DNA from 2 places in the Sodalis praecaptivus genome. Region 2 is predicted to be linked to the other one. Evidence: predicted binding sites of a transcription regulator. Region 2 holds the regulator's gene; the other holds the start of a gene.

The links. The regulator LexA, encoded in region 2, represses DNA repair genes until DNA is damaged. The targets are predictions, from matches to a motif close to TNCTGTATGTACATACAGNA.
Region 1: mutH (DNA mismatch repair endonuclease MutH) is a predicted target of LexA. The motif match lies at 8,540-8,559, and genes of this name have one in related genera.

Annotation. Positions count from the first base shown of each region.
Region 1 is NZ_CP006569.1:933,290-949,475, reverse strand. Features, by position in the region: gene recC (exodeoxyribonuclease V subunit gamma) at 1-513, opposite strand, end outside; gene SANT_RS24450 (prepilin-type N-terminal cleavage/methylation domain-containing protein) at 600-977, opposite strand; gene SANT_RS04320 (DUF2509 family protein) at 1,398-1,931, opposite strand; gene SANT_RS22835 (prepilin-type N-terminal cleavage/methylation domain-containing protein) at 1,928-2,587, opposite strand; gene SANT_RS24010 (prepilin-type N-terminal cleavage/methylation domain-containing protein) at 2,581-3,093, opposite strand; gene thyA (thymidylate synthase) at 3,469-4,263, opposite strand; gene lgt (prolipoprotein diacylglyceryl transferase) at 4,270-5,142, opposite strand; gene ptsP (phosphoenolpyruvate--protein phosphotransferase) at 5,318-7,564, opposite strand; gene rppH (RNA pyrophosphohydrolase) at 7,577-8,104, opposite strand; gene mutH (DNA mismatch repair endonuclease MutH) at 8,792-9,487, shown strand; gene SANT_RS04280 (TerC family protein) at 9,565-10,296, shown strand; gene SANT_RS04275 (YgdI/YgdR family lipoprotein) at 10,416-10,634, shown strand; gene SANT_RS04270 (NADP(H)-dependent aldo-keto reductase) at 10,760-11,800, shown strand; gene lplT (lysophospholipid transporter LplT) at 11,863-13,080, opposite strand; gene aas (bifunctional acyl-ACP--phospholipid O-acyltransferase/long-chain-fatty-acid--ACP ligase) at 13,077-15,233, opposite strand; gene SANT_RS04255 (GNAT family N-acetyltransferase) at 15,413-16,117, opposite strand.
Region 2 is NZ_CP006569.1:4,442,236-4,458,421, reverse strand. Features, by position in the region: gene SANT_RS19810 (YjbH domain-containing protein) at 1-1,806, shown strand, start outside; gene ubiC (chorismate lyase) at 2,008-2,571, shown strand; gene ubiA (4-hydroxybenzoate octaprenyltransferase) at 2,587-3,459, shown strand; gene plsB (glycerol-3-phosphate 1-O-acyltransferase PlsB) at 3,593-6,052, opposite strand; gene lexA (transcriptional repressor LexA) at 6,423-7,031, shown strand; gene SANT_RS19785 (CsbD family protein) at 7,473-7,682, shown strand; gene SANT_RS24915 (hypothetical protein) at 8,167-8,307, opposite strand; gene SANT_RS19780 (metallophosphoesterase family protein) at 8,421-9,488, opposite strand; gene zur (zinc uptake transcriptional repressor Zur) at 10,194-10,703, opposite strand; gene rcsA (transcriptional regulator RcsA) at 10,773-11,402, opposite strand; gene dusA (tRNA dihydrouridine(20/20a) synthase DusA) at 12,307-13,296, shown strand; gene SANT_RS19760 (helix-turn-helix transcriptional regulator) at 13,276-13,998, opposite strand; gene SANT_RS19755 (DUF917 domain-containing protein) at 14,816-15,916, shown strand; gene SANT_RS19750 (hydantoinase/oxoprolinase N-terminal domain-containing protein) at 15,913-16,186, shown strand, end outside.

The DNA.
Region 1 (16,186 bases), 1.2 Mb from region 2:
CGCCCGCCACAAGGGGGCCTGCCAGCGCTGGGCCTCGCCTAAATCGTCGATCGTTTCACCCCGCTGCCAGCTTTCCAGCCAGTCGGGACGATATACCAAATATTGGTCGAAGAGATCCGCCACCCGGGCAGCAAACTGGAACACTTTACGCTTATCATCGTCATCGCGCAGATACTCGCTTATCGCCGCAAAATCCGCCTGCTGGCACAGACGCGGCAGCAGCGTCATCAGCCGCCAGGTCATCGCCGATTTGGCAAATGCGCTTTCGTCAGGAATATCGGGCAGGACGCGGGTGAACATCTGCCAGATAAAGCTGGCCGGCAGAGGAAAGTCAATGTTGGCCGCAATGCCGAAGTGTGCCGCCAACTCCATCTGCATCCACTGCGCCATACCGTTGCTTTGCACCAGAATCACTTCCGGCTGGAAGGGATCGCGCAGCGGCCTGCCCGCAATCAGCGCGGCGGTAAGGGTCTTAAGCAGATCCAGCTGGTTGGAATGATAAACGGTAAACATAAACTCCTCGCCATGCGCGCCTTCTGCCCAAGACTTGTTACGATGCCTGCGCCCACTCTAACGCGATTTGCCCGGAACACAAGCAATCACGTACCTGTTATGTCGGCCGGATTCTGGCAAACCCATTCGTTAAGGCTGACGCGCTCGCCGGTCGGCAGGGTAACCATGGCGGTAACGCGCCGGCAGGCCGCGTCGCAGGATATTTCAATCACGCTAATCCGCCAGCCGAGCGGCTGAGATAGCGCGCCTGGGGCCGTTGGCTGCCGCAGCAGCTCCAGGCGCTGATGGCATAAACTCAGCGCCAGCGAGACATCCTGTAACCGCCGCTGGAACACCGCCAGCCGCTGACGATAATCCAGCAACCCCAGCGCGGTGAGGGCGAGCAGCGCCGTCGCCAGCAGCGCCTCCGCCAGACCGGCGCCCCGCTGTGGATCTGGCCTCCTGCGTCGCTGTCGGTCTCGCATCCCATCTCGCCGCCGCGCCAGTATCATGCCTCGCCATCCCTCTCGCATCCCATCTCGCCGCCGCGCCAGTATCATGCCTCGCCATCCCTCTCGCATCCCATCCCGCCGCCGCGCCAGTATCATGCTCCGCCATTCCTCTCGCATCCCATCCCGCCGCCGCGCCAGTATCATGCTCCGCCATCCCTCTCGCATCCCATCCCGACGCCGCGCCAGTATCATGCTCCGCCATCCCTCTCGCGTCCCGACCCGCCGCGCCAACGTCGCGCTTCGTCGTTTGCTTGATATCCCGTCTCCTCGCCGATTCGGCGTCACGCCGCATTGCTTGGGACGGCCGCTGCGCCGTTGCCGCATTGTCGTCATCGTGCCCCTCCGCGCGCCCTTACCTACGCTATTGCGCCATTAGCCACGCCTGCCGCAGCCTTAGCCCGGGTCAAAATCAAGCCAGCCGTCGTGCCGCGCCCGCAGAAAATACCCCCGCACCCGGTCCGGCGATGCGCCTTCCGCGAGGGAAGCCGCCGGCGCCGGCGGGGGCTCCACACCCGCGGGATCCCTCGGTGCCGTCGGGCAAGCTGCTGCAACAGGATCCTCCGCGGCTGGCGCCACGGCCAAATGCAGCGTGACGCGCCGATAATGCCGCAGCGGCGGCGCCAGCATTGTGCCGCCTCCTTCCCCACGCAGCAGCCAGCCATATCCCCGCCCGCTGACCTGTAGGCAAACCCGCAATGGCGCGGTGGGATGCTGTCGGCATTCGCCGTGCCGGGCAGGCCAATGCTGGCTTAGCCCCCAAGCGAGAGACGATTCCGCCTGGTGAAAAGCCTGCAAATAATGACGCTGCGCCCGCGCCAGCTCCAGCGAAACCTGGAGCGCTCGCTGCCAACTCAACATCGCCAGCAGGCAAAAGCCGCTGAGGAGCGCCAGCGCTAGAACACTGCCGCTACCCCGTTCCCGACTCATAAATTACGCCGCGCCACGACCTGCGTCACGGCGTAGCCGATATCCGGCCGGCGACGGGCGGTCGCGGCAAGATGTATGCGCAACGCACCACCCGCGAGAGCGGTGAATTGCAGCCGGGTCACCGTCAGCTCATCGCTGTTGAACACCTTTTCCCAGCCACCCCCCTGGCAATCACTTACATCACGCTGGGTCTCCAGCGCCCCCCGACGCAGGCGATAGCCGAAGGTGGCGGTGACGAGATGCCCGGATGCATCGCTGCGCGCGTAATAGGCATAACCGACCACGAGACAGGAGCCGGCTGGCTCCCTCAGATACCTGCCGATCCACAGCGCTCGCCCCGCCTTGCCCTGCGGCGAAAAGCCGGCGCGACGCAGATCCTTGACCATGTTCAGCGCATAGAGATCAAGCTGGCGCATCAACTGCAACTGCCGTATCGCCCCTTCGGCACCACGATGCAGTGCGGGAAAAAGGTGCAGCGCCACCGTCAACAGCACGCTGTACGCTGCCAGGGCGGCCAGCAATTCCGGCAGGCTAAAGCCGGCGCAGTCCTCGCCAGCCGACGCGGGCGCGGCCTCGGCGTCGGCCACAGCGGGAAGCGTTACAGCAGGAAGTTGCACCACCGCGGCGCCCGTGCCGCCCGCCCACCCGGTTAGCATGACGGGATCCCCGCCCAGCGCCCCCGCTCGCTGCATAGCCGGACCCGGCCGCGGCCGGAAACCACCACCCGCAGACGCCCCGCCCGATTGCTGAGGACGAAGTGCGCCGCGCTGGCGGTGTGGCGCAGCCCGCCCAGACTCAGCTCGCCCGCCGTCGACAACGACAGGCGAACACCCGTATAGGGAGCAGCGCAACGCGCGGGTTCGCGCCTGGCGCCCGGTGAAGCGCGGCCTAAGCCGCATAGCGGATCGCCCCACAGCTGCCAGCGTTCGCCGACGACCGCAGTGATCCGGCAGCGGCGGTTACCCCAAGCGGCATGCCACTGCTGGCGCACGATAAACTCCATCAGTTGGTGTGCGCTGCTCGCCAGTTGCCGGGCGGACTGATGCTGGCGCCAACCATAACTTCCCGCCAGGATCAACAGCGCGGTCAACGCCAGCGTCAGAAGCAGCTCAGGTAAGGTATAGCCGCTATCGCGGTCGGTATTGTTAAGGGAATCATTCATTGCCGCAGTGTGGCGCGGCGCGCGGCGATGGGCCAGCGGCGAGATTGGGTTATGTAGCGTGTGATGCAATCATTGAGCGGCGAGCAGCAAGTGATACAGCGGCGGCGTGAGCGCCATCACGAACAGGTGTAGGCACATCGCCGCCCGTGCATGAACCTTTTATACGCGAACGGACCGCCGCAAGCGCCATCGCGCGTAGACGCGACTGGACCGCCGTGCGCGTCACCGCTTTTGTGCACGAGAAGACCGCTGCAGGCATCATCGCACTTGAGCACGAGAGGATCGCGGCAGGCGCATTCGCAATTATGCACAAAACGGCCCGCCGCCCGCATTTCATGTTTATGCGCAGACGACCACCGCCCTCGCACGGACGAATTATACCGCGACCGGCGCTTTGATTGCCGGATGCGGGTCATAGCCCGTCAGCTCAAAATCCTCGAAGCGGTAATCGAACAAGGTTGCCGGACGGCGCTTAATCAGCAGCTGCGGCAGCGGCCGCGGATCGCGTGTCAGCTGCAGGTCCGCCTGCTGCAAATGGTTACTGTAGAGATGGGTATCGCCGCCGGTCCAGACGAAATCTCCGACCTGCAAATCGCACTGCTGCGCCAGCATATGTACCAGCAGGGCATAGCTGGCGATATTGAACGGCAGGCCGAGGAAAATATCGCACGAACGCTGGTAGAGCTGACACGATAAGGTGCCGTTGGCAACGTAGAACTGAAATAGCGCATGGCAGGGCGCCAGGGCCATTTTGTCCAGCTCGCCGACGTTCCAGGCGGAGACGATAATGCGGCGGGAATCGGGATCTTGCTTGAGCTGGCGCACCACTTCGGCCAATTGATCTATCTGTCGTCCGTCGCCGGTCCCCCAGGCGCGCCACTGGCGGCCGTACACCGGCCCCAAATCGCCGTTTTCATCCGCCCACTCATCCCAGATGGAAACGTTATTCTGCTGCAAATAGGCAATATTGGTATCGCCGTTAAGGAACCACAGCAGCTCATGGATAATCGATCGCAAATGGCAGCGTTTGGTGGTCACCAGCGGGAACCCCTGGCGCAAATCGAAGCGCATTTGATGGCCGAACACCGACAGGGTGCCGGTGCCGGTACGATCCGCTTTTGGCGTACCCTGCGCGCGCACCCTACGCATCAAATCCAAATACTGTTTCATAATACCTCAGGACATAGGTTGCAGGGGACGGCGGCGGTACGCCCAGACCATCATAATCACGCCGGCCAGTATCATCGGCAGCGATAAAATCTGCCCCATGCTGATGACGCCGCTAAACAGGCCCAGTTGAGCATCCGGCTGGCGGAAAAATTCCACCAGAATCCGAAAGGCGCCGTAGCAAATCAGGAACAAACCGGAGACGCTGCCGATAGGCCGCGGCTTACGGATAAACAGATTGAGAATAATAAACAGCACCACGCCTTCCAGCAGCATCTCGTAAATCTGCGACGGATGGCGAGGCAGCACGCCGTAGCGCTCAAACAGCGCTTGCCACTGCGGATTGGCCGGCAGCAGCGCCAAATCTTCCTCTCGGGAACCGGGAAACAGCATTGCCCAGGGCGTATCGGTGGTGACCCGACCCCACAGCTCGCCGTTGATAAAATTCCCCAAACGGCCGGCGCCCAGGCCGAAGGGTACCATCGGCGCGACAAAATCGGCCACCTGGAAAAAATGGCGGCGGGTGCGATGTGCGAACCACAGCATCACGACGATGACGCCTATTAAGCCGCCGTGGAACGACATGCCGCCGTCCCAGACCTTAAATAGGTAAAGGGGATTATCGAGAAACAGCGGCAGATTATAAAACAGCACATAACCGATACGGCCGCCGAGAAATACCCCGAGAAAACCGGCATAGAGAAGATTCTCGACTTCTTCTTTGCGCCAGCCGCTGCCGGGGCGATTCGCGCGCCGTACCGCCAGCCACATGGCAAAGACGAAGCCCACCAGATACATCAGACCGTACCAGTGCAGGGAAACCGGGCCCAGGGAAAAGATCACCGGGTCAAACTGAGGAAAGGCCAGATAATGGGTCGTCATTCATCACCACAACGTCGTCGTTTTTGTTATCCGGCCGCCGGATGCCGCGGCGGCCGCTGTACATGCCGCGCAGGCGCTTTCCCTGCGCGGCGTGAAGTCGCGTATCATAGCATAGCGGCGCGGCGGCGAGAGTCAGGGGATGTAAATAACCGCCGGCAGGTGTAACGATTCCTGCTCAGCGCCCGCCCCGAATCAGGCCGCCCAGGCCGCGCCGCTCCATGAACGCCGCCACCTGATGGCGGACTTCGATGCTGTTTTGCGCGCCAATGACCCGCTCCGCCAATCCCTGCGCCTCGTTCAGCGCCACATTGCGCAGTAAATACTTGATGCGCGCCACGCTACGGCCGTTCATGCTCAGCGTACGATAGCCCATGCCCGCCAGCAACAACGCGCCCATCGGATCGCCGGCCATTTCGCCACACAGGCTACATGCCAGCCCCAGCCGCGCCGACTCGCTAATGATTTTTTGCAGCACCTGCAACATAGCCGGATGCAGACTATCGTACAACGCCGCCACCCGGGTATTATTGCGATCCACCGCCAACAAATACTGCGTCAGGTCGTTGGTGCCGACCGACAGAAAATCCACCCGGTTCACCAGCGCCGGCAGCATAAACACCATGGCCGGCACTTCCACCATAATACCGATGCGCGGCTTGGGCAGCGCATAGCCCAGCACGTCTTCAACTTCGCGTCCGGCGCGGTCGATGAGCCGGCGCGCTTCGTCAATCTCATCGACGCTGGTTATCATCGGCAGCAGAATACTTAAATTGCCGGTAGCGGCGTTGGCGCGCAGCATCGCGCGCACCTGAATAAGAAAAATCTCGGGCTGGTCAAGGGTAATACGAATACCGCGCCAGCCCAGGCAGGGATTTTCCTCGCTTATCGGCATATAGGGCAGCTGTTTATCGGCGCCGACGTCGAGAGTGCGCAGCGTCACCGATTTACCGGGGAACAATTGCAACATCCCTTGATATTGCGCCACCTGCTCCTCCTCCGAGGGAAAGCCGTTTTGCAACATGAAGGGAATTTCCGTGCGGTACAGGCCGATGCCGTCCACCCGATTATCGAGGCGCTGCTCATGTTCCGCGCTCAAACCGGCGTTGAGCATCACCTGGATGCGTTCGCCGCTTTTCAGCGCCGCCGGCTGCTCCACATCATCTTCCGCCAGCCGGGTGAGTTCACGCTCTTCGCTCACCAGCCGTTGATACTCCTGCACCAGCACCGGCTCGGGATCCACCAGCAGTTCACCGCGGTAGCCGTCGACGATCAGCAAGCGCTGATTAAGCAGCAGCGGCTGAATATCGGCGCCCATCACCGTCGGGATCCCCATCGCCCGCACCAGGATCGCGGCGTGGGAATTGGCGGCACCGTCGCGCACCACCACCCCCACCAGCTTATCCTGCGGCACTTCGGCCAGAAGCGCGGCGCTCAACTCGTCGGCCACCAGCACGAAACGTGACGGCCACTGAACAACATTGCGGGCGCTGTCATCAAGATGGAACAGCAGTCGCTGGCCGAGCGCGCGCAAATCGCCGGCGCGCTCGCGCAAATAGCTGTCGCTTAGCAGCGCGAATTGCTCGGCGAAACGTTCAATCACCAGCTTTACCGCCCACTCAGCCACCGCGCCGCCGTCGATTTCCGCAAACAGATCGCGTTTCAGACGCGCATCATTGAGCAAATGACTGTACAGGTCGAACACCGCCGCGCTGTCTTTCTGCGCGCTGGCGGTAAACCGCTTGCTCAGACGGCGGAATTCGGCGACGGATTCGTTCAGCGCCAGCGTCAGCCGTTCGCGCTCGTGGCCGCTGTCCAGCGACGATGCCTGATAAACCTGATCAAGGGAGGGCTGACTGCTATCCACCCAGCCCTGAGCGATGGCCACCCCCGGCGCGGCCGCCAGGGCGCGGATCCGGGTTTGCCGGTATTGGCTGAACAGCGCGTTGAGCTGCGACTGGGATAGTATGCCGGCCATCTGCGTGGCCAGCGTGACCATAAACGATTCTTCGCTCTCGTCGAACTGCCGGTGCTCGCGCTGCTGCACCACCAGTACGCCGAGCAACTGACGGCGATGAATAATCGGCACGCCGAGAAAGGAACGAAAACGCTCCTCTTTCACCGCCGGAATGTATTTAAAACTGGGATGGGTATGGGCGTCCGCCAGGTTAATCGGCTCAGCCAGCCGTCCGACCAGGCCAACAATTCCTTGGTCGAATGCCAGCGTGATCGTGCGCCCGCGCGGTTTATTCAAACCGCGCGTCGCCATCAGGTAATAGCAGCGACGATCGTTATCGGCCAAATAAACCGAACAGACTTCGGTATTCATCGCTTGACAGGTTTCATTCACCAGAATGTCAAGTGAATCCGACAGACGCGGCGCGGCTGCGACCTTTTCAACGATTTCCCGCAAACGCGTGAGCATAATCTGCGTGACTTAGCCTCTTTTCCGTCTGTGTGCCGGCGCGGAACGCTGCGCCGCAGTTTCCTGCAGCGGCATCACGACGCCGGAAAATTCCTTCATTACCCGGCGGTACACGTCCCGTTTAAAGGAAACGACCTGGCGTACCGGGTACCAGAAGCTGACCCAGCGCCAGCCGTCAAATTCAGGGATCCCCCCGCGCTGCATATTGATATCCGCATCCGGACACATGAGCTGTAGCAGAAACCATTTTTGCTTCTGACCAATACACACCGGCTTGGTGTCCCAGCGGACCAGCCGCTTGGGAAGTTTATAACGCAGCCAGTTACGCGTCGAAGCCAGGATACGCACATCTTTGCGGCTCAGACCGACCTCCTCGAACAGCTCGCGGTACATCGCCTGCTCCGCGGTCTCGCCAGCGTTGATGCCGCCCTGGGGGAACTGCCAGGAATGCTGTCCGTATCGCCTGGCCCACAGCACCTGCCCGTCGAGATTACAGATTACAATACCAACATTCGGGCGGTAGCCATCATCATCGATCACCGGACTACCTCGATTACATAAAATGTAAGATGTTCCGATTGTTTCATACTCGCTCTGAACGGTAAACCACTGCTTTTCACTAATCGCCGGTGAATAACCCTCTTCGGGGCGCTTAATGGCGCCGAGTTATAAACAGTTATCGGCGAGCGGGCGCCACTTTATGCACTTTTTCTGTGGATAGGTTTGTGTGCAACGCTGGATTAGATGGGTAAAACTTTTCGCCAAACGCCCGTGCGGGGGATAAAAAACAAAAAAATAGAGAAGAAGATCAACAGACTAAAACGTTTACCCTCGTCACGAAAGGCGCGCCGCCGCGGCGGTGAAAAATCTCTTCACCGGGCATGGATAAAAAACAACCATCGCTGATTTTATCCACAGAAAAACGGATCGACGTCGCAAATAAATGGACAAATAGGCTAAAAATGGCGACGTCAAGGCTGTAAATAGAAACAGTACTCGTCGATTGACCGGGTTATCCCGCAAATCTGTGGATAACCTGGTGTAAGATCCTGTTCATTGTTGGCCGTAGCGGGTGTACAACTGCAATCAGGCTTACGTCCTGCCCGTCAAGGTCATTAAAAAAGAGCTTAAAATCATGCTATTATTATTTTTTCTTCCGCCGCCACCCGCGTTAGCGGCGCGGATGTGCCGCAGGTGCTTAGTTTTTATTCAGTTCAGGACCGCGAAATGAACAGCCCGATTCCGCTTTCCCTTGCATCCCATCCCCCCGCCGATGAAAGGGAACTGCTGCGTCGCGCCGATGCGCTGGCGGGTTATACCTTGGGGGAGTTATCTGCCCAGGCCGGTCTGCCGATCCCCGCCAATCTTAAGCGCGACAAAGGCTGGATCGGCGTCCTATTGGAACGCTATCTGGGCGCCAGCGCCGGCAGTAAGCCCGAGCAGGATTTTGCCGCCATCGGCGTTGAGTTGAAAACCATTCCGGTAGACAGCGGCGGACAACCGTTGGAGACCACCTTTGTCTGCGTGGCGCCGCTGACCGGCAATAGCGGAGTGACCTGGGAAACCAGCCACGTGCGTTATAAGCTGGCGCGGGTGCTTTGGATCCCGGTCGAGGGCCTACGGACGATCCCGCTGGCGCGACGCCGCATCGGCGCGCCGCTCTTGTGGAGTCCGAATGCGGAGGAAGAGCTACAGCTGCGACGCGACTGGGAAGAGCTGATGGATCTCATCGTGCTGGGCAAGGTGGAACGCATCACCGCCCGCCACGGCGAAGTGTTACAGCTGCGGCCAAAAGCCGCCAACGGACGGGCGCTGACCGCCGCCGTCGGTGAATTTGGCCAGCCGATCTTAACGCTGCCGCGCGGTTTCTACTTGAAAAAAAACTTCACCGCCCAGCTGCTGGCGCGCCATTTCCTGTTATGACTGCGTTTTCTCTTGCCAGCCCACCGACAACACCGCGTATAATTATCGTTTATGTTTCGTTTAGGTGAATGTGTGTAATGTTTGATTGGATTGCCGATCCGGACGCATGGCTGGCGTTGGGAACCCTGACCCTTCTGGAAATCGTCCTGGGTATTGATAATATTGTTTTCCTGTCCGTGGTCGTCGCCAAACTTCCTCCCTCACAGCAAAGCAGCGCCCGCCGCCTGGGTCTGTTTGGCGCCATGGTGATGCGACTCGGCCTGCTGGCCGCGATCGCCTGGGTCAGCCATCTGGTCAAACCGCTGTTTTATCTACTGGAACACCCTATTTCCGCCCGGGATCTGATTTTGTTTTTCGGCGGCATTTTTCTTATCTGGAAATCGTGCCGGGAGATAATGGAATCGTTCCACGGCAGCGCTGGCGGCGAGGACAGCACGGTCCAATCCTATCTCGGCGCCATAACTCAGATCATGATGCTCGATATTATTCTCAGTCTGGACTCGGTCATCACCGCGGTAGGCCTGTCCTCCCATTTGTTTATCATGATGGCGGCGGTCATCATCGCGGTGGCGATAATGCTCTTTGCCGCCCGGCCGATAGGCGAATTTGTCGATAGACACCCGTCGGTCAAAATGCTGGCGCTGGCGTTTTTGATTTTGGTTGGCGGCGCGCTGATTCTGGAAAGTGCGGCTATCGACGTGCCGAAAGGGTATATCTATTTCGCCATGTTTTTCTCGCTGGCGGTGGAAACGCTGAATCTCTTACGCAATAAAAAAGCCGGTCAGCGGCCTTCCGGCCCCGATGCCTGAACGCGCCTCGACACGCAATGGAAAAGGGCGCGGGAATTTTCGCCCGCATCGCTAGTGCAGGCGATGTTTTTTGCCTATGATGTTAACGATATAGGTCTCTTAATGGATGGAAAACGATAATGAAAACACGCTTTCTGCTGATGCCGGCGTTATTCGGCGTCGCGCTGCTTGCCGGCTGCACCAGTGATTACGTCATGGCGACCAAAGATGGCCAGATGATATTGACCGACGGCAAGCCTGAAATCGATAAAACCACCGGTCTAATCCGTTATACCGACGAACGTGGCAACGAAAGGCAAATCAACGGCAACGATGTTTCGCAGATCATCGAAAGATGATCCCCGCGCCCGGCAGCGCGCCGCAGGTTTAATTTTCCCCTTCTCCCCCCGCCTCGGCTTGGTTATAGTCAGTCAAGGCGGTGCGATCACGCCTGTACGTTTACGTCACTGAGGAACCTGCCCTGATGTTTTATCACCGTATTCCCCATAGTTCTTTGGAAGTCAGCGTGCTCGGCCTGGGTACCATGACTTTCGGCGAACAAAACAGCGAAGCGCAAGCCCATGACCAACTCGATCTCGCTCTCGCCAGCGGCGTTAACTTAATTGACACCGCGGAAATGTACCCCGTACCGCCCCGTCCTGAAACCCAGGGGCTGACGGAGCGCTATATCGGTAGCTGGTTAAAGCGCCGCGGTCAGCGCGAAAAGATCGTTTTGGCCAGTAAAGTGCTCGGCCCGGCGCGCGGCAACGATTTGGAGGTCCGGCCGCAGCAAATGCTGGATCGCAAAAACATCCGTCAGGCGCTGGAAGACAGCCTGCGGCGCCTGAACACCGATTATCTGGATTTATATCAGGTGCATTGGCCGCAGCGCAGCACCAACTGCTTCGGCAAATTAAACTATCGTTACACCGATGAGAAACTGCCGGTCACGCTGCTGGAAACGCTGGAGGCCCTGAATGAGCAGGTCCGTGCCGGGAAAATTCGCTATATCGGCATTTCCAATGAAACCCCTTGGGGGGCGATGCGCTATCTGCAGTTGGCGGAAAAGCACGGGCTACCGCGCATTGTCACGGTGCAAAATCCCTATAGTTTGCTCAACCGCAGTTTTGAGGTGGGAATGGCGGAAATAAGCCAGTTTGAGGGACTGGAGCTTTTGGCCTACTCCAGCCTGGCGTTCGGCACCCTGAGCGGCAAATATCTGCACGGCGCCCGGCCGGCCGGCGCGCGGAATACGCTCTTTAGCCGCTTTACTCGCTATAGCGCTCCGCATACCCAGGCGGCGATCGCCGAGTATGTCGCGCTGGCGAACCGCCACGGGCTGGATCCGGCGCAGATGGCGCTGGCGTTCGTTCGTCGTCAGCCGTTCGTCGCCTCGACGCTGCTTGGCGCAACCACCCTCGAACAGTTGCAAAGCAACCTTGACAGCCTGACGCTGGATCTCGACGAGACGCTGCTGGCTTCACTCGAAGAGATTCACGGCCGCTACACCTTCCCCGCGCCCTAAAAAACGGCGCGCCGGGCGGGGAGCGCAGCGCCGGCAAGGGAGGCGCAAGGCTTGCCCTGGCGCTACCGTTGGCTGCCGCGCGCCTCCCCGCGGCTAAACCACCAGAGCACGGCGATCGCCAGCGCGAACAGCAGACCGAAGCCTACCCCTATCGCCGCCGCCGCTACCTGTAATGACACCACCAGCGTATACAGCCCCAGCATCAGCAGCATGGCAATATTTTCGGCGAAATTTTGCACGGCGATAGCGTTGCCGGCACCGACGCTCTGCTGTCCACGGTGCTGTAACAGGGCGTTAAGCGGTACGATGAAGAAACCGCCCAGCATACCGATAACGGCCAGCAGCCCATAAGCGGGCAGCAGGTGATGCTGCACGCTGAACATCACCACCGCGCCGCCCAACACTATTCCCGCCGGCATGCAGCGGCGTACCGTTTCCAGCCGGATAAACCGGGCGGCGGCGGCGGCGCCAAAAACAATGCCCACCGCCACCATGGCGTTCAGGGTGGTCGGCGTCGTGTTATCCGTAATGCCCAGCGCCACCGGGACCCAGAGCACCAGCAGGAAACGCAGCGTCACGCCCGCCCCCCAGAACAAACTGGTGCCGATAATGGCGAAGCGGGTCTGACCGTCCCGTCCCAGCAGACGGCAGTGATCGTAAAAAGCGCGCATCATCTCCAGCGGCCGGTGGTGAGGGCGGGTGCGCGCCGCCGTCAGCCGAGGAATAAACAGATTGGCCAGCATCGCTAATCCATACGTCAGCGCGCAAATCGCCAGCGCGCCGGCAACATGCCAATCCGCCAGCACACCGCCGGCCACCGACCCGATGAGGATGGCGGCAATGGTAGAGCCTTCCATCAACCCATTGGCCCGCACCAATTGGTCACCGGTGGTCAGCTCGCCGAGAATGCCGTATTTGGCCGGGGAGTAAGCCGCGGCGCCGACGCCCACCAGACAATAGCCCAGGAACGGATCGCCGCCGAAACAGACGAGTAGCGTGCCGACCAACTTCACGCCGTTGGCCACCATCATGACCCGACCTTTGGGGAAACCATCGGCGAAATGACCGACGAACGGCGCCAGGACGATATAGGCGCCGACAAACAGCATTTGCAGTATCGGCTGGCTCCAGTCGGGATAGTGCAGCGTTTTCATTAGCGCCAGCGTGGCGAACAGGAGCGCGTTGTCGCCGAACGCCGAGAAAAACTGCGCCACCATCACCGCCATCATCGATCGTGACCACAGCCCGCCCGCCGGGGCCCCGTCATGGGAAGACATCATGCATCAGACTCCGGCTGAGCCGCCATTTCGCCGAGGGTGACATAATCGGGTTTACCGCTGCCCAGCAGCGGCAGCGACGCGATATGCCGGATGTCGCGCGGTACGGTAATTTCCGCCGCGCCCTGCTTACGCGCCTGCTGTAACAACTTATCCCGCGTCAGGCCGGCGTCGGTGGTGAAAAGCACCAGTCCCTCCCCGCGCGCATTATCGCTGCGGGTGGTGGCGCCGTGCCGGGCGTCCGGCGATACGCTGAGCGCCAATTGTTCGACGCTCTCCAGCGACACCATTTCTCCCGCCAGTTTTGCGAAGCGTTTTACCCGCCCTTGAATAGTACAAAAACCCTGCTCGTCCAGCGTGACGATATCCCCAGTGTCATACCAGCCCGGCTCGCTCTGCCCGTCGGTGTTCTCGGCGGCGGGCGGCTCCACCGCGCCGCCGCTGCCGACGCGCAGGTAGCCTTTCATGATATTCGGCCCGCGCAGTTGCAACCTCCCCCCATGCTCGATACCCGCCACCGCGATCAGCCGGGCATCCATGGCGGGCAAGATCTGGCCGACGCTATGCGGCTTGGCCGCCATCGGGACATTGATCGCCACCACCGGCGCGCATTCGGTGACGCCATAGCCCTCCAAAATACGCAGCCCGAATCGCTCCTGCCACAGTTGGCGGGTGGCATCGGACAGTTTTTCCGCCCCCGACACCACATAGCGCAGACGGGCAAAGTCGTACGGGTGGGCGAAACGCCCATAATGGCCAAGGAACGTAGAGGTGCCGAACAACACGGTGCAGTTCTGGTCATATACCAGTTCCGGGATAATCCGGTAATGCAGCGGACTGGGATAAAGCAGTACCTGGGCGCCGGTCATCAGCGGCGTAAACAGCCCCACCGTCAGACCGAAGGCGTGGAACAGCGGAAGCGCCGACATGAATTTGTCCCGCGGGGTAAAGTCGGCCACGGTACGTATCTGCTCTATATTGGCCATGATGCTGCGGTGGGAATGCACGACCGCTTTCGGCGTGCCTTCGGATCCGGACGTAAACAGAATCAGCGCGCTATCGTCAGGACGCTGCGCCCGCGCGGCCCGCGCCGGCGCCAACAGATGACATAGGGTCCACAGCTTGTCGTACAGCGTCAAGCTGTGGCGCAGATCCTCCAGGAATACCCAGCGCGCGCCGGTCACCTGCGTAGGCAAATCCGTTAAACGCGCTTTATCGAGAAACTGACGGGAGCTGACAATGATTTTCAGCCCGGCGGCGTCCACCGCGTGGTTCAGGGCGCCGACGCCGGCGGTATAGTTCAGCATGGCGGGCACCCTGCCGCGGATCAGCGCACCGATAACCGCGGCGGCGGTGATGGTGGCGTTCGGCAGCAACAGACCCACATGTTCACCCGGCGCGGCCAGGCGCTGCAAAATCCGGCTGACCCCCAGGCTTTTTTTCAGCAAAACATGATAGCTATCGGTTTTCAGCGTCATGTCGGTCATGCAGGGCTTGCTGTCGCCATAGCGCCGCATCGCCTGCAGTAAACCGTCATACAGCGTCAGCGCAGGACGGGAAGCCATACGCGCGTTCATCATGATTGTCCGCAGCCGTTCGCCGGCGGCGCGGCGGCGATCGCGCGCGCGGCGGCCTTCCGGCATCGGTAGCGGCGTCGGCGCCAGCAGCGTCAGGGTAATTTTGGGAAACCAGCGGCGGCGGAAAATCCCTCCCATGCGGCTAAAAGGGGTAAACTCGGGACCGTCTATCCACATCGGCACCACCAGCGCATCAGCGCGCGCCGCGACGAACGCCGCGCCGTCATACACCTTCATCAGCGCGCCGGTAACGGTCAGCCGCCCCTCTGGAAATACCACCACCGGCCGGCCTTGACCGACGGCCTTGATCAGTTGTTTGATGCTGTGCGGCCGGGTGGGGTTAAGCGAAATAATATCGGCATAGCGCCGAATCAGGGGCATAAACCAGGCATTGTCCAAGGTGGTATAAATCGCGAACACCGGCTTTACCGGTAAAAACACCGCCAGTAGAATGCCATCGAGAAACGAGACGTGATTAGGGGTCAACATGACCCGGGGTTGCGTCAACAGGCGGGTATCGCCAATGATTTCGACCCGGTACATCAGCCTGAACAGCAGACGCAAAACCTTAAAAAGCATGCCATCTCCTTATGTATCTCTTCTGGCGGGGGCCGACATGGCAACGCCGGCGCGCCGGTCATCCGTCCGCGGGGAGCGGCTCGCTCGCCGGGCCGATGAACGGATCCTGCCTCATCATTATGTCGATTAATCTTAGCAGGTTAAAGACATACCGCACCGGCAACGCCGCGCGGACGACGCTAGGCCGGCATGAATTCGCCAAGGGCGCGCCGCTGTCCGCCATTGGCGTCGACGTTGTCATTCGCCAGCCAGGCGGTATAGGCGGCCCGGATAGCCGGCCAGTCCGCGTCAACGATGGCAAACCAGCTGGTGTCGCGATTGCGGCCCTTGGTGACGATCGCTTGGCGGAAAGTGCCTTCGTAGCAAAATCCCAGCCTGCGCGCGGCCTGGCGCGACGGTGCGTTCAGGCTATCGCATTTCCATTCGCAGCGCCGGTAGCCGAGGGTATCGAACAGATACGCCAGCAGCAGCGCGATGGCTTCGGTACCCATGCGCGAACGCCGCATTCCCCGCGACCAGTTCACCCAGCCGATTTCCGCCACGCCGTGCGCCGGTGCAATACGCATCAACGCCACCGTTCCCACCGCCCGATCGCCATCGCGGTCCACCACGGTGAAGAAAAGCGGATCTTCGCTGGCGGCCAGCGCCGTCAGCCAGACGCGGCACGCCTGCCGGCTCGCGGGGCGCTCCACCGGCAGGTAAGTCCAGTCACGGCCGTCTTCCGCCTGTGCCCAGGCGTCGTATAACGTATCAAAGTGCGCCGCCGTCAGCGGCTCCAGCCGGCAGCTGCGGCCGGTCAGCACCACGCGCTGCGGTTGGGGGCGCGCTTGCCAGGCGCACAGGGCGTCACCAATCGGTTGGTCATACTCATTATAAGCAGGCATAGGCGGTTATCTCCGGCGAGGGCCACGCAGGACGGGCCGTAAAGGTTTTCATCGGCGGCAGGAATACTA
Region 2 (16,186 bases):
AGTTTCAGCGGCGATCAGACCTACAAAGATAAGGGCGTCGATTTCAAACTGCGCTTGCTGAAAGAGAGTTATTGGCTGCCTGAGTTATCGGTGGGCGTACGCGACTTCGGCGGTACCGGCCTGTTTGACAGCGAATTTGTCGCGGCCAGCAAAGCCTGGGGGCCGTTCGACTTCAGCCTTGGTTTGGGATGGGGCTATCTCGGCAGCCGCGGTAACGTCACCAACCCGTTCTGTAAGGTCAAAGACAGCTACTGCTATCGCGATAACTCCAATCGCCGGGCCGGCAATTTCAATACCGACTCTTTCTTCCACGGGCCGTCGGCGGTCTTTGGCGGCGTTGAATATCAAACCCCCTGGCAGCCGCTGCGTTTGAAGGTCGAGTATGAAGGTAACAATTACCAGGATGATTTCGCGGGGACCCTCGATCAGAAATCCCCCGTTAACGTCGGGGCGATTTACCGAGTCGCCGACTGGGCGGACGTCAACGTAAGCTACGAACGCGGCAACACCTTCATGTTCGGCGTTACGCTGCGCACCAACTTTAACGATTTGCGGCAGCAGCATATCGACGAGAAAAAACCGGACTACGCCCCGAATCCGCAGACGGAAATTTTGCAGCATCAGGTGGTGGCGCAGCAATTGACCGATATGCAGAGTAATGCCGGCTATACGGCACCGCATATTCAGGTGAAAGGTCACACCATGTATATGACCGGCCAGCAGTATAAATACCGCGATAGCGCGGAGGGCGTGGATCGCGCCAACCGCATTATGGTGAATAATCTGCCGGAAAATATCGACACGCTGAAAGTCACCGAAATGCGCGAAAATATGCCGATGGTGACCACCGAGACCAATGTACGCAGCCTGCAAGACACGCTGCAAGGCTATCCGCTGGGCCATGAGAAGCCGCTGATTCAGCGCCGCGTCGAGCCCGACGTGCCGAAAACCGCCGAGCAGGGCTATTACATCGACCGCAGCCGGCTGCAGCTGAGCTGGTCGCCGGTGCTGAACCAGTCCTTTGGCGGCCCGGAAAGTTTCTATCTTTATCAGATCGGCGTGGAGGGGACGGCCAATTACTGGCTTACTAACCACTGGGCGCTGTCGGGTAGCCTGTTCGGCAATATCGTAAATAATTACGATAAATTCAACTACACCGATCCGCCGTCGGATTCCCATCTGCCGCGCGTGCGTACCCATATCCGCTCCTACGTGCAAAACGACGTTTATATCAGCAACTTGCAGACCACCTATATCGATCGGTTGGGGGATGGCTGGTACGGCCAGCTGTACGGTGGGTATCTGGAGATGATGTATGGCGGCGTCGGCGGCGAGCTGCTTTATCGTCCGCTGGACAGTAACTGGGCGGTCGGCGTTGACGGTAACTACGTCAAGCAGCGCGATTGGGACAATATGATGAAGTTCACCGACTACAAGGTCGCGACCGGTAACCTGACGGGGTATTGGCAGCCGACCTTCTTGAAGGGGGTACTGGTCAAGGCCAGCGTCGGGCAGTATCTGGCGAAAGATAAGGGCGTCACCTTCGACCTTTCTAAACGTTTCGACAGCGGTATTACCGCCGGTGCTTACGCCACCTTTACCAACGTCTCGAAAGAGGAGTACGGCGAGGGATCCTTTACCAAAGGCTTCTATCTATCGATCCCGCTGGATGTCCTCACGGTTACGCCGAACCGGACCCGCGCTCAGTTCAACTGGACGCCGCTTACCCGCGACGGTGGTCAGATGGTGGGACGCAAATACTATCTCTATGGTCTGACCGACGAACGCTCGCCCGCGGTGGAATAGGCGCTCGCCCGCGGTAGAATAAGCGCTCTGACGCGGTACATAATACGGATGGCCTCCTCATGGAGGCCATTTTTTTCATCCGCGCCTCGGCACGGCCTGTTTGTGTGTCATGGAGAGGGCTATCTGCGTCGGGCGTGAGGCGCGGTCCGTCGCGGTGAATTGTAGGTGTGGCATGTCAATGAAAGGCGGTTCTGGGCTACAATGAAATCTTTAACCCTGGGAGCGAGCGTGGACCCTATGCCGGATCAGGCGATTGTTGCGCTACTTGACGGTATTCAGTGGCTGGACGCGCCGCCATCCTGGCCCGATGACGTCACGCGCAGCTGGTTGACCGAGCGTGGATCGATGACGCGCCGTCTTGAACGCTACTGCGGGCAAATCCGCGTACAGCGCTTTCGTGAAGGGTTTGTCCCCGCCTGCATCGAACCGGGCGAGGCGGCGTTACTGCCGGACTGCGGGCGATTCTGGCTGCGGGAAGTGGTGCTTTATGGTCATGACAAGCCCTGGCTGACCGCGCGCACTCTGGTTCCCGCCGCGACAAAGGCAGGGCCGGCGCAGCACGTGCTGAGCCTCGGCGATGTGCCGCTCGGGCAATGGCTTTTTCGCCATCGGCCGCCGGCGCGCGATATTATGCAATTCGGCCGGGTGGGCGACCTATGGGCGCGGCGTGCTCGCCTGCTTCCCGACGGGCAACCGCTGCTGCTGACAGAGGCGTTTCTACCCGATTGCCCGCTGTATGCCCGCGGCGGCGGTGCGCCAGAATAGAAAAGGAGAATTCCGTTGGATCACAGTCTGACACAGGATAAATGGCAGGCATGGTGCCGATTGATGCGGATTGATAAGCCCATCGGTTCGCTGCTGTTGCTGTGGCCGACGCTTTGGGCCCTGTGGCTGGCGGGCATGGCCGTGCCCGCTCTGGGAACGTTGACGGTATTTGTTCTGGGTGTCTTCTTTATGCGCGCCGCCGGCTGCGTGATTAACGATTATGCGGACCGTAAAATAGACGGTCATGTCAAACGTACCCGCGCCCGCCCCTTGCCCAGCGGCGCAATCGGTGAAAAAGAGGCCAAACTCCTGTTTGGCGCGCTGGTGGGGATTTCGTTTGCGCTGGTGTTGACGTTGAACAGTATGACCATCGCGCTGTCAACGGTAGCGCTGGCGCTGGCGTGGGCTTATCCGTTCATGAAGCGATACACGCATTTGCCGCAGCTGGTGCTGGGCGCGGCGTTCGGCTGGTCGATTCCGATGGCGTTTACGGCTGTGAGTGAGTCCTTACCTCTAAATTGCTGGCTGCTGTTTCTTGCCAATATCACCTGGACGGTGGCTTACGATACCCAATATGCCATGGTGGACCGGGACGACGATCTGCGTATCGGCGTCAAATCCACCGCCATCCTATTTGGTCGCTTCGATAAACTGATCATCGGGTTGCTGCAATTGGCGACGCTGGGGTTGCTCGGCGTTATCGGCTGGCAGGCCGGGCTCGGCGGGATCTACTATTCGGCCCTGGCGGGCGCCGCGGCACTGTTTCTCTGGCAGCAAAAGCTTATCGCCAACCGCGAGCGACAGGCCTGCTTTCGGGCGTTTCTGAATAATAACTTTGTTGGCATGCTGATTTTTATCGGCATTTTGCTGAGTTTATTACCGCGTTAAGCTGCCTCATCTAAACGCGTTTCGCCGCGAGGGGAATGCAGACTGCGGCGTAGGCGGTTATCGGCGCGATGGGTTGACGAAATGCGGTGTCGCCGCGGCACTATCGCCATCGCGCCTGCCGGCGGTTTTGCGCTTATTCCGCCGGCAGCGCCGCGATAGCCGGCCCGTTCGCCAGTAGACTGGCGCTTTCGATGGTGCCGAGGACGTCCGGCGTGATCAATTCACTCAGGATGTCGCACATCTCGCTGACTTTCTCATCGATGGCGTCGCCGGTATCGCTGATATATTCCTCGGCGCGCAGCGTCGCCACCAGGGTCGAAAACACCGCTTTATCGAAAAACTCCGGCGCGTTGATGCCGTGCAGTACCGAAAGCCGCTGCGCCATAATCCGGCTCTCTTTTTCCAGCGTGCTTCGGTTAAGCTGCGGATGGGCGCGCAATAACAAAAAGGTAATGGCGTAGCGCTGGAGCGTTTCGCTCACGCTGGCGGCCAGCAGTTGCAAGGGATGGAGACGCGTTTGTGCCGGGTACAGCAGCATTTCCCGCGTTTCCACCAGTCCCTGGCGCGCCAGTTCGGTAATGAGACTGTCGATAACCTGCGGCAACTGTTGTTTGCTATAGCGCATAAAGAGTTCCGCTTTCAGGAGTGGATACAACAGCATGATCCGCTGGTGCAGCTGCGGGCGCGCGATACCCGGACGGCCACAAATAATACTCGCCACCAGCGACGGCAGGATGAACAGATGCTGGATGTTATTGCGATAATAGGTCATTAGTACGGCCTGATCGCGCGACAAACAGACGATATCGCCGATAGTGTCATGCGCGACGGTAAACTTGTTCATCGCCAGCGCATGGGCCAAAAGCGCCTCCGGCGTCAAATCGGGTACCGTGATATCCGGCGCATAGGGCACATTGCGCAGCAGCTCCAGATAACAGGCTAACTGCGACAGCAACTGCGGACGGGTGAGCGAGCGCTGGCGCGAGGCCAGCAGTACGGTGGAGCATAAATTAATCGCATTGGCCGCGGCGGCGTTGTTGATCCGCACCATAAGGGTAGCCGCAATGTCATCCACCGCCGGCGCCAGCCAGCCCGGGCGCTGGGCCTCGATGGGATCGATGGAATCACGCCACTGCGGTACCTGTTGCGACAGCCAGGTGGCCAGGGGCAGCGGGTCGCCAAAATTGACATAACCCTGGCCGAGATTGCGCAATTTGCGCAATCCACGCAGCATTTGCCAAAGCCCCTCTTTCTCTTTGGCCGCTCCGCGCAATTCTTTAGCGTAGGTCGCCACTTCCATCACATGTTCATAGCCGACATAAATCGGCACCAGGGTAATGGGGCGGTTACCCCCGCGCAGCATGGCCTGAATGGTCATGGTCAGCGTCCCGGTTTTCGGCTCCAGCAGCCGCCCGGTGCGGGAGCGCCCCCCTTCGACGAAATACTCCACCGAATAGCCGCGGGTGAATAACTCGCCGAGGTATTCGCGGAAAATGGTGGAGTAGAGCTTATTGCCTTTGAAGGTGCGACGAATAAAAAACGCCCCCAGCCGGCGGAAAATCGGGCCCGCCGGCCAGAAATTTAGGTTAATGCCGGCGGCGATATGTGGCGGCACGAGCCCTTGATGGTAAAGCACATAGGAAAGCAACAAATAATCCATATGGCTGCGGTGGCAGGGCACATAAACAATCTCGTGGCCCTCTTCCGCCAGTTGACGGACCCGCTCGGCGTTGCGCACGTGTAGCCCTTGATACAGCCGGTTCCAGGTCCAGCTCAGCACCCGGTCCGAAAGGCGGATCGCTTCATAAGAAAAATCGGCGGCGATTTCCTCCATGAGTTCGATGGCGTTTTGCTGGGCCTTTTCCACGGAAATTTTCTTGCTGCGCGCCTCATCCTCCACCGCTTTTTCAATGGCTTTGGAGGCCAGCAGCTTATTGAACAGATCCTGACGTACCGGCAGCCGCGGCCCCGCCGCCACCAGCCGCTGCCGGGCAAAATGAATACGCGCGACACGGGCGAGTTTCTGCGCGATAGACTTGTCGGTGCCGTGCTCTGTCGCCATATAACGCAGCGATAACGGCCGCGAGAACCTCACGAAACTGTCGCGTCCAAGCCACAGCACCGCGAAGAACTTCTCGATACCGTTCAGCAGTCGCAATTGCGGCGCCGGCTGACTGGATTGCGACTCTCTGCCGGGCGAACGGCCGAACATGACCGACACAGGCACCAACTGCACATCCAGCGCAGGATTCGAGCGGTGCAAATCAAGATAATTATGAAACAGCGAGACCGACTGCGGTTTTTCGGCGTACCACGACAATATGCGCGGCCCGTCATGAATAAAAACATAGCGCGGTAGGGTAACGCCGTCGATATGCAGCGGCGTCAGCGGATCGGGCAACCCCTGTTTCAGGCATTGCGTACGTAATGTGAGCAGGTCCGCTTTGGAATTATAGGGCAGCACATACATCATGGGCTGCCGGGGATCGAGGCCAGCTTCAGCGCGCGGATCGGCCGGAATAACTTTACTTCTTACCAGCAACTTTAGCGGTAAATCCAACAACGTATAATAAATTCTACGCCAACCTGACATGTCTTTGTGAAGCCTCTTGTTAGCAATGCGATGCAAGAATACCAGAAACCGCGCGGCGGATCTGTGGCGCGTCAGCGTCTGAGGCCACAGCGGCAATCGCTGCGGCATCGCGTGCAAAATTAATGCCCGCCGGGTTCGGGTTCCATGGCAATCGTGGGTAACCGGCCCGGGGGCGGCGGCTAACCAAGGGAGGCGGAGCAATGTTATGAGCGCTGCCCGCGCCATGTCTTAGGGCGCCCGGTTGCCGCGACTACACGGCGAGGGAGTTATATTATCGTGAATGGCACCCTATTTCGCGCGTTTTCGGTTTTCAATTGGCAATGACCTGTATATACTCTCAGAAAGACTGTATAAACAAACAGGGGACGGAATGAAAGCGCTAACCACCAGACAACAAGAGGTTTTTGACCTGATCCGCGACCATATCACGCAGACCGGCATGCCGCCCACGCGCGCCGAGATTGCGTCGCGTCTGGGGTTCCGTTCTCCCAATGCGGCGGAAGAGCATTTGAAAGCGCTGGCGCGCAAAGGCGCTATCGAAATTGTCTCCGGCGCATCGCGCGGCATCCGTCTGATGATAGAAGAAGAAAGCGGATTGCCGCTGATTGGTCGCGTGGCCGCCGGAGAGCCTCTGCTGGCGACACAGCATATTGAAAGCCATTATCAGGTGGATCCCGCCTTGTTTAAGCCCCACGCGGATTTTCTGCTGCGTGTTAGCGGTATGTCAATGAAAGACATTGGTATTATGGACGGTGACCTGCTGGCGGTCCATAAAACGCAGGAAGCCCGCAATGGTCAAGTCATCGTGGCGCGCATCGACGATGACGTCACCGTCAAACGGCTGAAGCGCCAGGGCAACATCGTCGAATTATTACCGGAAAACAGCGAATTTTCTCCCATCGTGGTGGATCTGCGTCAGCAGGAACTGACCATCGAGGGGCTTGCGGTTGGCGTGATACGCAACGGCAACTGGCTATGATCGCAGCGCGGCGGGGTCGCACCACGCTGGCCCCACTGCGCGGTCGTCCGTTTTCCGGGCAAATGGCGTCCAGGTCGCCATGCGCTCTATGCCCTTAGGCGCTCGGCGGTGATGAGTGCGGAAATGCGGGCCTAACGCTGCCTTTTGCTCTTCTCCGATCGGCGTCACGCGGTTAACCCGAGTCACCGACACATTTACTTACAGACTAAGTATTTTTCCAATGTCTTACTTCCTGCTGTTTTAACAGGTGTTATTTCAATTTTTCCACCCTCTACGGCATTTTACGATGGGATCGTCTGGTAAATCCGGCCTTTGCCAAATCCGCTGCTATAATTTAGTTAATGCTTAGCGCATCGCTTCTTTACACGTATGGCTGGATTTGCGAATTCAGACGAGGAAATGAAGGTTATTGATAAACTACCTTACAGAAGGAGTCATCACATGAATAAAGACGAAGCCAGCGGCAATTGGAAACAATTCAAAGGTAAAATCAAAGAACAATGGGGAAAACTTACCGATGATGATTTGACCGTGGTGGAAGGGAAACGCGATCAATTAGTCGGTAAAATCCAGGAACGCTACGGCTACGGCAAAGATGCGGCCGAAACCGAAGTGAAAGATTGGGAAACCCGCAACAAATATCGTTGGTAAGCGGTTTCAGGTCATCAAGGGTGGGTTAGCCTAAGTGCTTTCCCACCGAAGGGTTCCTACCCAAAGGTACAAGGATGTACCACCTGGCTGCAAGTGCCAGGCGCTTATTTATGATGTATATTGTTGGCTATAGCGGGTCAAGATGCCGGTTCTCCTTTCTATTAAATGAAGCTGCTTAAGATAAAACTGCAATCACCGATCTGTGCTATTGATTGTCATCCTTATCGCCGTTTTACTAAATTCGTTGCTCTGATAAAGCGGGAGTTCTCCTCACAGTTGGGTAGACCCTAAACCCTTCTCTCATTAACCACACAATAATGAATGACGCTACGCGCTTACCCTTTCTTGATATAGAAGATGTTATTTCTGTTCTCTTTTTGATCTGTTAAGTGCCGTCTCAAGGTTGTCGTCATCAATGATGATAATGAGTTACCGCCAACGGCAAAGCAAACCTCTTTCATTACTCAGCACAGCTTTTAACCGCTTAAACCCGATGCCATTTCACGCGGGTAGTTACCTTTAACGCATTCCCCTTGTTGAGGACCACCTCTTGCTTATCGTAATAGACTCGCGTCTGATAGCCGGCGTTGGTAACGATTTTGATCGTTTTATTGCCGCCATCCATTGCAGGAAGAAAAATCTTAGGGGTCCATCCGCCATCGTATATTTTAATGAGGACCTGATCGTGGGCATTTAATATTTTTCGCAATGACACGTCGCTGATAATTTCTCCATTGTTTATGGGGAAGAGATAGAATTTTCCTCGTCTAAATAATCAATTATTTCATGTCGTAACGCTTCTATATCGATCCAAGTGTCCTCATCATAAATTTTATTAATACCATAATCACTTTGCCCTTTAACGGTAGAATCGCCATCAGGCATATCGTCCAGGTATTGCTTGTTCATTAACACTGATGCTTTAGCCAGCAGGTCCTGCGGTGCACTTTTCTCGGCATCCGTTAGCTCCTGGGTCAAGACCGACAATTGCGGGAAATTAATGGCTTGGTCATATTGATTTAATCTCTTGTCATTAAAAAAATCCCATGCTTCAAAAACAAATGTTTCCTGACTTGTTTTAATTAACCATCCCGTGCCCGCTGATTTAACGCCATTTTCACTTTTAGTTAAACTGGGGATTTCGACAAGTGTGCCAAAAGGGCGTTGAATAAATTCGATCACGCCCAAGCCATTATGTATGTGGCCGTTCAGCAAAATGATTTGCGGATAATGGTTGAATAATTCCTTAAGTATTTCATCTTGCTCGCCAAAACCCCCAAAAAGCCCCGCACGCCAATGGGATGAGTTGAAAGACTGGTGTGTAACGACAATAATGGGTTTGTGGATGTCGCTATCTTCGGCTAATTTCTCTTTTAGCCATGCTAGTGAAGTCGCAATTAGAAACATACTATCTTTGAGACCCTGATCGGTATTCAAACACAAAACATGATAATCGTTAAACCAAGTGTCAATGCACATGGTATTATCGTAATAGTGAATGCCAAATTTATCTAAATAGTCGTGATATAAGTTTACCAAATCTGGATCTAAGGATTTATCTGGTCTTACACCCGTTCTGACATCATGATTGCCTAACATAAGCATCATGGCGTTATGAAATTCTTGGGGGAAACAATCGTTTATGATTGAAAACGCTTTCTCTCTCCTGCTGTGCTCATCACCGATGTCGCCGGCCATAATCAATGCCGTAGCCCCATTTTTTGCCATATTCTTCAGGGATATTTCTAGTACCTTATTCTCATTTTGCCCATTTTGGTGAATATCACTAATTAATCCGATAATCATATTTTCGCTCCTTAGCGGTTGACATTATCCCATCAACGAGGTTATCGACACATTAGGCCTATAGTCACGTTAATGGGAAGATTATGATTTATTAATATAACGTTTTTAAGGATTAATAGTTTGTTGGCATGTTTTGTGACAGAGGGCTGAGAAATAAATAACGCTACTGAACGACTTAATAGCAGAGGATTTTATTACGCCAGATAATAGACGACCACTGCACATTTATCATGGCCAAGAAGTGATAAGGCAAATTGACATCAAACTAAACGTTACTTGATGCTTCTTCGTTAACACCGAGCCGATGTGCAACGCTGCGATCAAAACACTATTACGGTAGATGCTGCCATTAACCCTAATGGAATATTACCCTACCTTGGGTCTAATCCTGTGGGATATTACCACATCAATTCAGAGCGCGTATTCTGGCTGCTATTGCCTCTCTTCGACCCCCCACACGAAGGGTGGAAGGCTCGAAGTACTGGCGAGGGGATCACTGGCAGGCCGGTTGGCCATTTTTAACGATGTGAGGTTGTAGCGTCATGCAATTGATGTCTGATTTACAGGGCGTGGTCAACAGCGATGATGCGACTCGCCGCCTAGGCGCCTTATTATCTGTGCTAAAACGCGGCGCTGTTGGCCCAGCCGAGCACAGGGTCCGCCATCCCGCCCTCATTAAAATAATGCCTAGGTAGGCGAGGATTTTTATCGTTTTTTTATTGCAATGCTGTGGTCGTGTTCGCACGCGTCAGGATGCTCACAGGCCTGCACTTCAGCACACTGCGGACAGAAACCGTGCGCTTCTACCACGTTATGGGAGAGGGTAAAGCCGGCGACGGCCGCCATACGCTGTAATATGTCTTCAATGCCCTGTGTGGTTTGCTCAGTGACCAAGCCACAGCGGTCGCAAATGAAAAAAGCGGAGGTATGGGACGGTTCGGCAAAATGATGGCACAGCACAAAGCTGTTGGTGGATTCAACGCGGTGAACAAAACCTTGCTCCAAGAGAAAATCCAGGGCGCGGTAAACGGTCGGTGGTTTTGCCTGCGGCTCAGACTGGCGCAATAAATCCAGCAAATCATAAGCACTTATCGCACCGTTTTGCTGCGACATCAGGCGCAGTACCTCCAGCCGCTGCGGCGTCAGGCGGACATTGCGCTGCTCGCACAATTGTTCGGCCTGGCTGAGAAGTGGGTTTTCAGTGGTGGCTTTCATGATGCTCCCCGGTTACGGTTTCTCTAGTCATATTACCACGACGGCGCCAAAACCACGACTAAAGGTGCCTCAACCGTTGTATTGGCGGGCATACAGATCATCGGTGACGCTGCCGGCGATCTGCAAAATATAATAGATAATCAATTTATTATCGGCATTGGTTTTGCGTTTAATATTGATCTTATGTGACGACAGCGTTTTATCTTTAATATTCAGATGGGCGCAAATTGCTTTAGTGTTCTCGCCAGCCATCCACATGGCCAGAATTTGCTTTTCGGTTTTACTGAATCGCAGCGGTGTGCAGCGTTTAGCTCTGCTGGCGATCGGAGATCTTTCTTGTCCGGCGAAATGGCGGAATAGCTGTGTAAATCCGTCAACGGCAAGAAATTTGGAGGTCACGATAACATTACTTTTAAGAGGGACAACGGCGTTATAGACAATGTTTTCATTGCCAATAAAAATCAGAAAAAAAGTGTGGGGCAGTCGTTCGATTAATGTCTTTAAAATGTGGCCGTCATCTTTTGCATGCATATAGCGTTGACTGATTATGACAATGTCAGGGATAATTTTATGGCAAAGCGTATCCAATTTCAGAACATCATTAAGAGTATAGATATTTCCTCTCACGCCACTATCAGTTAGCAATGACCGCATTGCACTACGGGTAAATACACAATGATCAAGGATAAAGGCTGTCATATTGCTCAGTCTGGTAGCTTTTTCACCATCGGGAAAAAGAGATTATTATTTGGCTAACATATCAGGCCTCAGAACTACGCATGTTGCCGCCGATTTCGCGGCGGCGCAGGCCGGTGCCGTTGCTGTGAGTCGGCGGTTAATAGCCGTAAAAATGACCTACCGATACTAGGCAGTTGTTCACGATTACATGCGAAGCGCGGGTCCTTTGCCTTGGGCAACGCCGGCATGCATTTTCAATGCCCAGCTTTCTTTTGATAGAACAGACGCGGCATTTTGTAAATCCACCCTCCGGGTATTGGGACGCAGTGTGGGCAATTTGGGACAAAATGATCGCATCAGCTCCTGATTGAGGTTATCTAAGTCTATGTACGTATGCCACGCCGGCCGGGACGGTAAACGGCTGCGGCGCCCATCGTGCCAAAGCCTTTAGCCGCACAGCCTGATAGGCCGTTAACTCCCCTTTCCATGATTATAGAGATTAATAAAAGACGCAAAATGCCTATTCGCTACATAACACGTTAACCGGCTTCGTTGTTTACTGCGATATGCCGCCGATTGATAGGCATACGCAACCGGTTTCTGGCGGAAACGGCGCTAACAGAATATAGCGGTAAGATCGTGTCATCCTGCGGTCAGGCAATACGGAGAGTGGTTTAAACAACCCATAGGCAAGAGGGGCGCCAGCGTGTTTTGTTTTAACTTCTCTAACGCGCGCCGATGGAAGCGGCGTTTGACTTTTATCAGGGGCCACCGGCAACCGCTTTTCTATGCTAGAATCTCCCCGAAGAATTCCCTGTCGGTTCCCTTTGTTCCCGTGCCGCGTGGGTAGCCGATTGCCCGAACAGACGTGAAAATATCAGCCATGCTTGAAAACCGCCTTAATCAAAACGTTCAGCCGTCCACGATGACCTCGGCCGGTTTGGTATCGACTGCGCCCGGCCGGTTCAGCGTTGCGCCGATGCTCGATTGGACCGATCGTCATTGCCGTTATTTTCTGCGCCAGTTGAGCCGCCGTACGCTGCTGTACACCGAAATGGTAACCACCGGCGCTCTGTTGCACGGTAAAGGCGATTATCTGGCCTATAACGACGCGGAACATCCCTTGGCGCTGCAACTGGGCGGAAGTGAACCGGATGCACTAGCGCGTTGCGCGAAAATGGCACAGGCGCGAGGCTATGATGAAGTCAATCTCAACATCGGTTGCCCCTCCGATCGCGTGCAGAACGGCCGTTTCGGCGCCTGTTTGATGGCCGAGAAAGAGCGGGTGGCGGCGTGTATCGCCGCCATGCGCGAAGCGGTATCGTTGCCGATAACGGTAAAAACCCGTATCGGTATCGACGAGCAGGACAGCTACGCGTTTCTCTGTGAGTTCATCGATACCGTTGCCGCTCGCGGCGGCTGCCAGACCTTCATCATTCATGCCCGCAAAGCCTGGCTTAGCGGCTTGAGTCCCAAAGAGAATCGCGAAATTCCACCGCTGGATTACGACCGGGTGTATCAGCTAAAGCGGGATTTCCCGTCGCTTCGGCTCATGATCAACGGCGGAATCACCACCCTACATGATACTCGGGAACATTTGCAGCGACTTGATGGGGTCATGATGGGCCGCGAAGCCTACCAGAACCCGGGCATCCTGGCCCGGGTTGACAGCGAGCTGTTCGGCGAGGCGGATCCCCTGCCGAATCCGGCGGCGGTGATTGACGCGATGTTGCCTTATATAGAGCGGGAGCTGTCTTGCGGCACGGCCCTTGGCCACATTACGCGCCACATGCTCGGGCTGTTTCAAGGAATGCCGGGCGCCCGGCAGTGGCGCCGCTATTTAAGCGAACACGCCCACCGCCCAGGCGCGGGTGCCGAGGTGTTGATTAAAGCGCTATCCTGCGTCCAGCATTAATAATTGACTCAAGGGCTTCAAGAATTTTTGCGGCACATAACGGTCAAAACCGGTGTGGCGGCTGTATTCGCTAAACTGGCGCAAACAGTGTACTCCCGCTTTCTGATAGATGCCCTGGAGCTTGTTCTCCACCGTACGGTGCGAAAGACCAAGATGACGGCCAATGACTTTGCTGCTCATGTTTTGCAGGACAAAAAAGATCACGTCCAGCTCGCCCTCGGTAAAGATCGGTTCCGGCGGATAAAACAGGAAATAACCGGGGCTTTTGCCGCATAACTGCTTTTGCAGCGAGACGTCTTCGACTTTACGCGCGTGGAAAATTGAGCCAATGCACTCACGGGTGATCTGATGGTAGAGTGGATATTTATCGAAAAAATAAGGTTGAATAAGCTTTTCTCGGCCGTAACAATGGATTTCGATGGAGCAAAGGCGATCCTGCTGTTTGATGGTGCAACGGTCGTGGCGTTGGAAATGCGAGGCAAAATCCGCCACCGGTGACGGTAAATCATGATCGAAGCAGCCGGGGATGGTGAAAAGTGCTGGATTAATATTCAGCAGATCGTAATAAGCAGGGTTGGCATAAAGATAGCGTGATTCAAGGTCCTTGACGCCCCAAGGTTCACGGGACGATTCCCATAGCATTAGCAGCTGCGGTGCTATGACGCTATCCTGAGTATCGCGAGATAGGCAATCGCTGTTCATATAAAGTCCTTTTGAAAAATACCGCGTGGCAATTCTATTTTTACCGCAAATGTTATTTTTGATCCAGCCTGGCCCCCTATAAATTTATGATTAACGGCTTCGTCGATATAGCCCGTCCGCCTTTCGTGTAATATTCCCTCGGCCAAGGTTATTAATGAGGTGATAATTAATTTATTTATTTTGCTATCTGTGGGCGGCTATTGTTGCGCTTATTTATGTGCTTATGGATGGGAATGTCGATGGCTCGACAAGGGTAATGTGGATAGATTGTCTTCTCGGCAAAAAAAACGGGTGATTATATTACAGGTCATGGGCCGTTGAGAGAGCATGGCGCTGGACCAAGAATAGGTGATGGGGAAATGTCGGAGAGGGGAGTAAATCGGCCAGGCGTCAAAGTATTTGGTTACCTGGCCGTGCGTTCGTTTAAAGGATAAGACGATAGGTTTATCGGCCGATGCAGGGTTAATTGAATATTCCGAAGGAGGCGCACCAAAAGAATAGACTTCAGGCTTTTATTCAAAGTCCAGGGTTGATTAATAATCTGCTATTGTTTTGATCTGTTTTATTATGAATATTGCATTCATTAATCGTGATATTAAATTTTTAAACCTGGATTGATTAGAAAAATTTTGTGAGGTCGAATATATTTATGGTTTAATTTCTCTGTCTTTGAAGGGAATATCAAAGGTGGGGAATTATAATATGTCTAATATTGATGTCATGCTTATTATGCGTGCGCCGGCGTATATCTACGCAATGGGTTTCTTAACGGGGAATAGGGCATCAGCGCCTGTGCAGAACCAAGGGAGGTGGTGAGATGAAATGGCTGGATCATGAAGCGATTGATTACATCAGTTACGGCGCCGCTATCCTTGCCAGCGGCGGTGGAGGCGATCCCTATATCGGTAAAATCATGGCTCAGCGGGCAATTGCCGAGTATGGGCCTATTCGATTATTAACGTTAGATGAGCTTCAGCCGGAAGAATTGCTGCTGGCGACGGGCATGATAGGTTCGCCGGCCGTGATGATGGAAAAGTTGCCAAACGGTCAGGAATCCCTGACGGCCTGCCGAATTATCGCTCAGCATATGGGCCGCGCTTTATCCGCTATTTACCCGATTGAGACCGGCGGCATCAATTCGCTGTTACCGCTGGCCTCGGCCTGTATTCTCGGGCTACCCGTCATGGACGTCGACGCCATGGGCCGGGCTTTTCCCGAGTTTCAAATGACCACCTTCTATCTCGACGGCCTCAATGCGTCGCCGTTTGCCGTCGTGGATGAGCATGCTAACACCGTGCTGGTGGAGGCTGAAGACAGCATGAAGGCGGAGCAATTGGCCCGCGCGGTCGCGGTGAAGATGGGCGGTGCCGCAACCTTCGCCGGTTATCCGGTTACGGTCGGCCAAGCGCGCGCCTCGGGGATTGCGGGGACGCTGGGGCTGATGTGGCGCATCGGCCGAGAAGTTCAGCAAGCGCGCGCCGCGCGCCGCAACGTTATCGATACCCTCACGGCGCTGCTGCACGGCGTCGTGCTGTTTCGCGGTAAAGCGAATCGGGTAAACCAGCGTAGCGAAGGCGGTTTCAATCACGGCACCGCCTGTTTTGTCGGGGTGGACAACGATAGCGGCGGCCGCTTTGACGTGCTTTTTCAGAACGAATATTTGCTGGCACGCCGGGACGATCGGCCGCTGTGCATGACGCCGGATCTGATTATTCTGCTCGATGAGGAAACGGGGCTGCCGATTCTGGGCGAAAGGCTTTGTTACGGGATGCGCGTGGTGGCGCTGGGCGTTCCCGCCCATGAAAAATGGCGCACGTCGCGGGGAATCGAGGTGTGCGGACCGCGTTATTTTCATTATCAAAATGACTATACGCCGGTGGAGACGCTGGCAGCCCGGTGCAAGGAGGAAAGCGCATGAGTATATCTTTGGGGATCGATGTCGGCGGCACCCATACGGATGCGGTGCTGCTGGATGCGCGGCAAAGGATTATCGCCCATACTAAACAGCCCACCAGCGTTGACGTCATGCAAGGGATAGGTCAGGCGCTGGCGGCCCTGCTGGCTTTGGTCAACGTGGACCGCGGCGACATACGCCGGGCGATGCTCGGCACGACCCATTGCACCAATGCCATCGTTGAGCGTAAAGGTTTACAGCCGGTGGCGCATTTCCGCCTCGGCGCACCGGCCT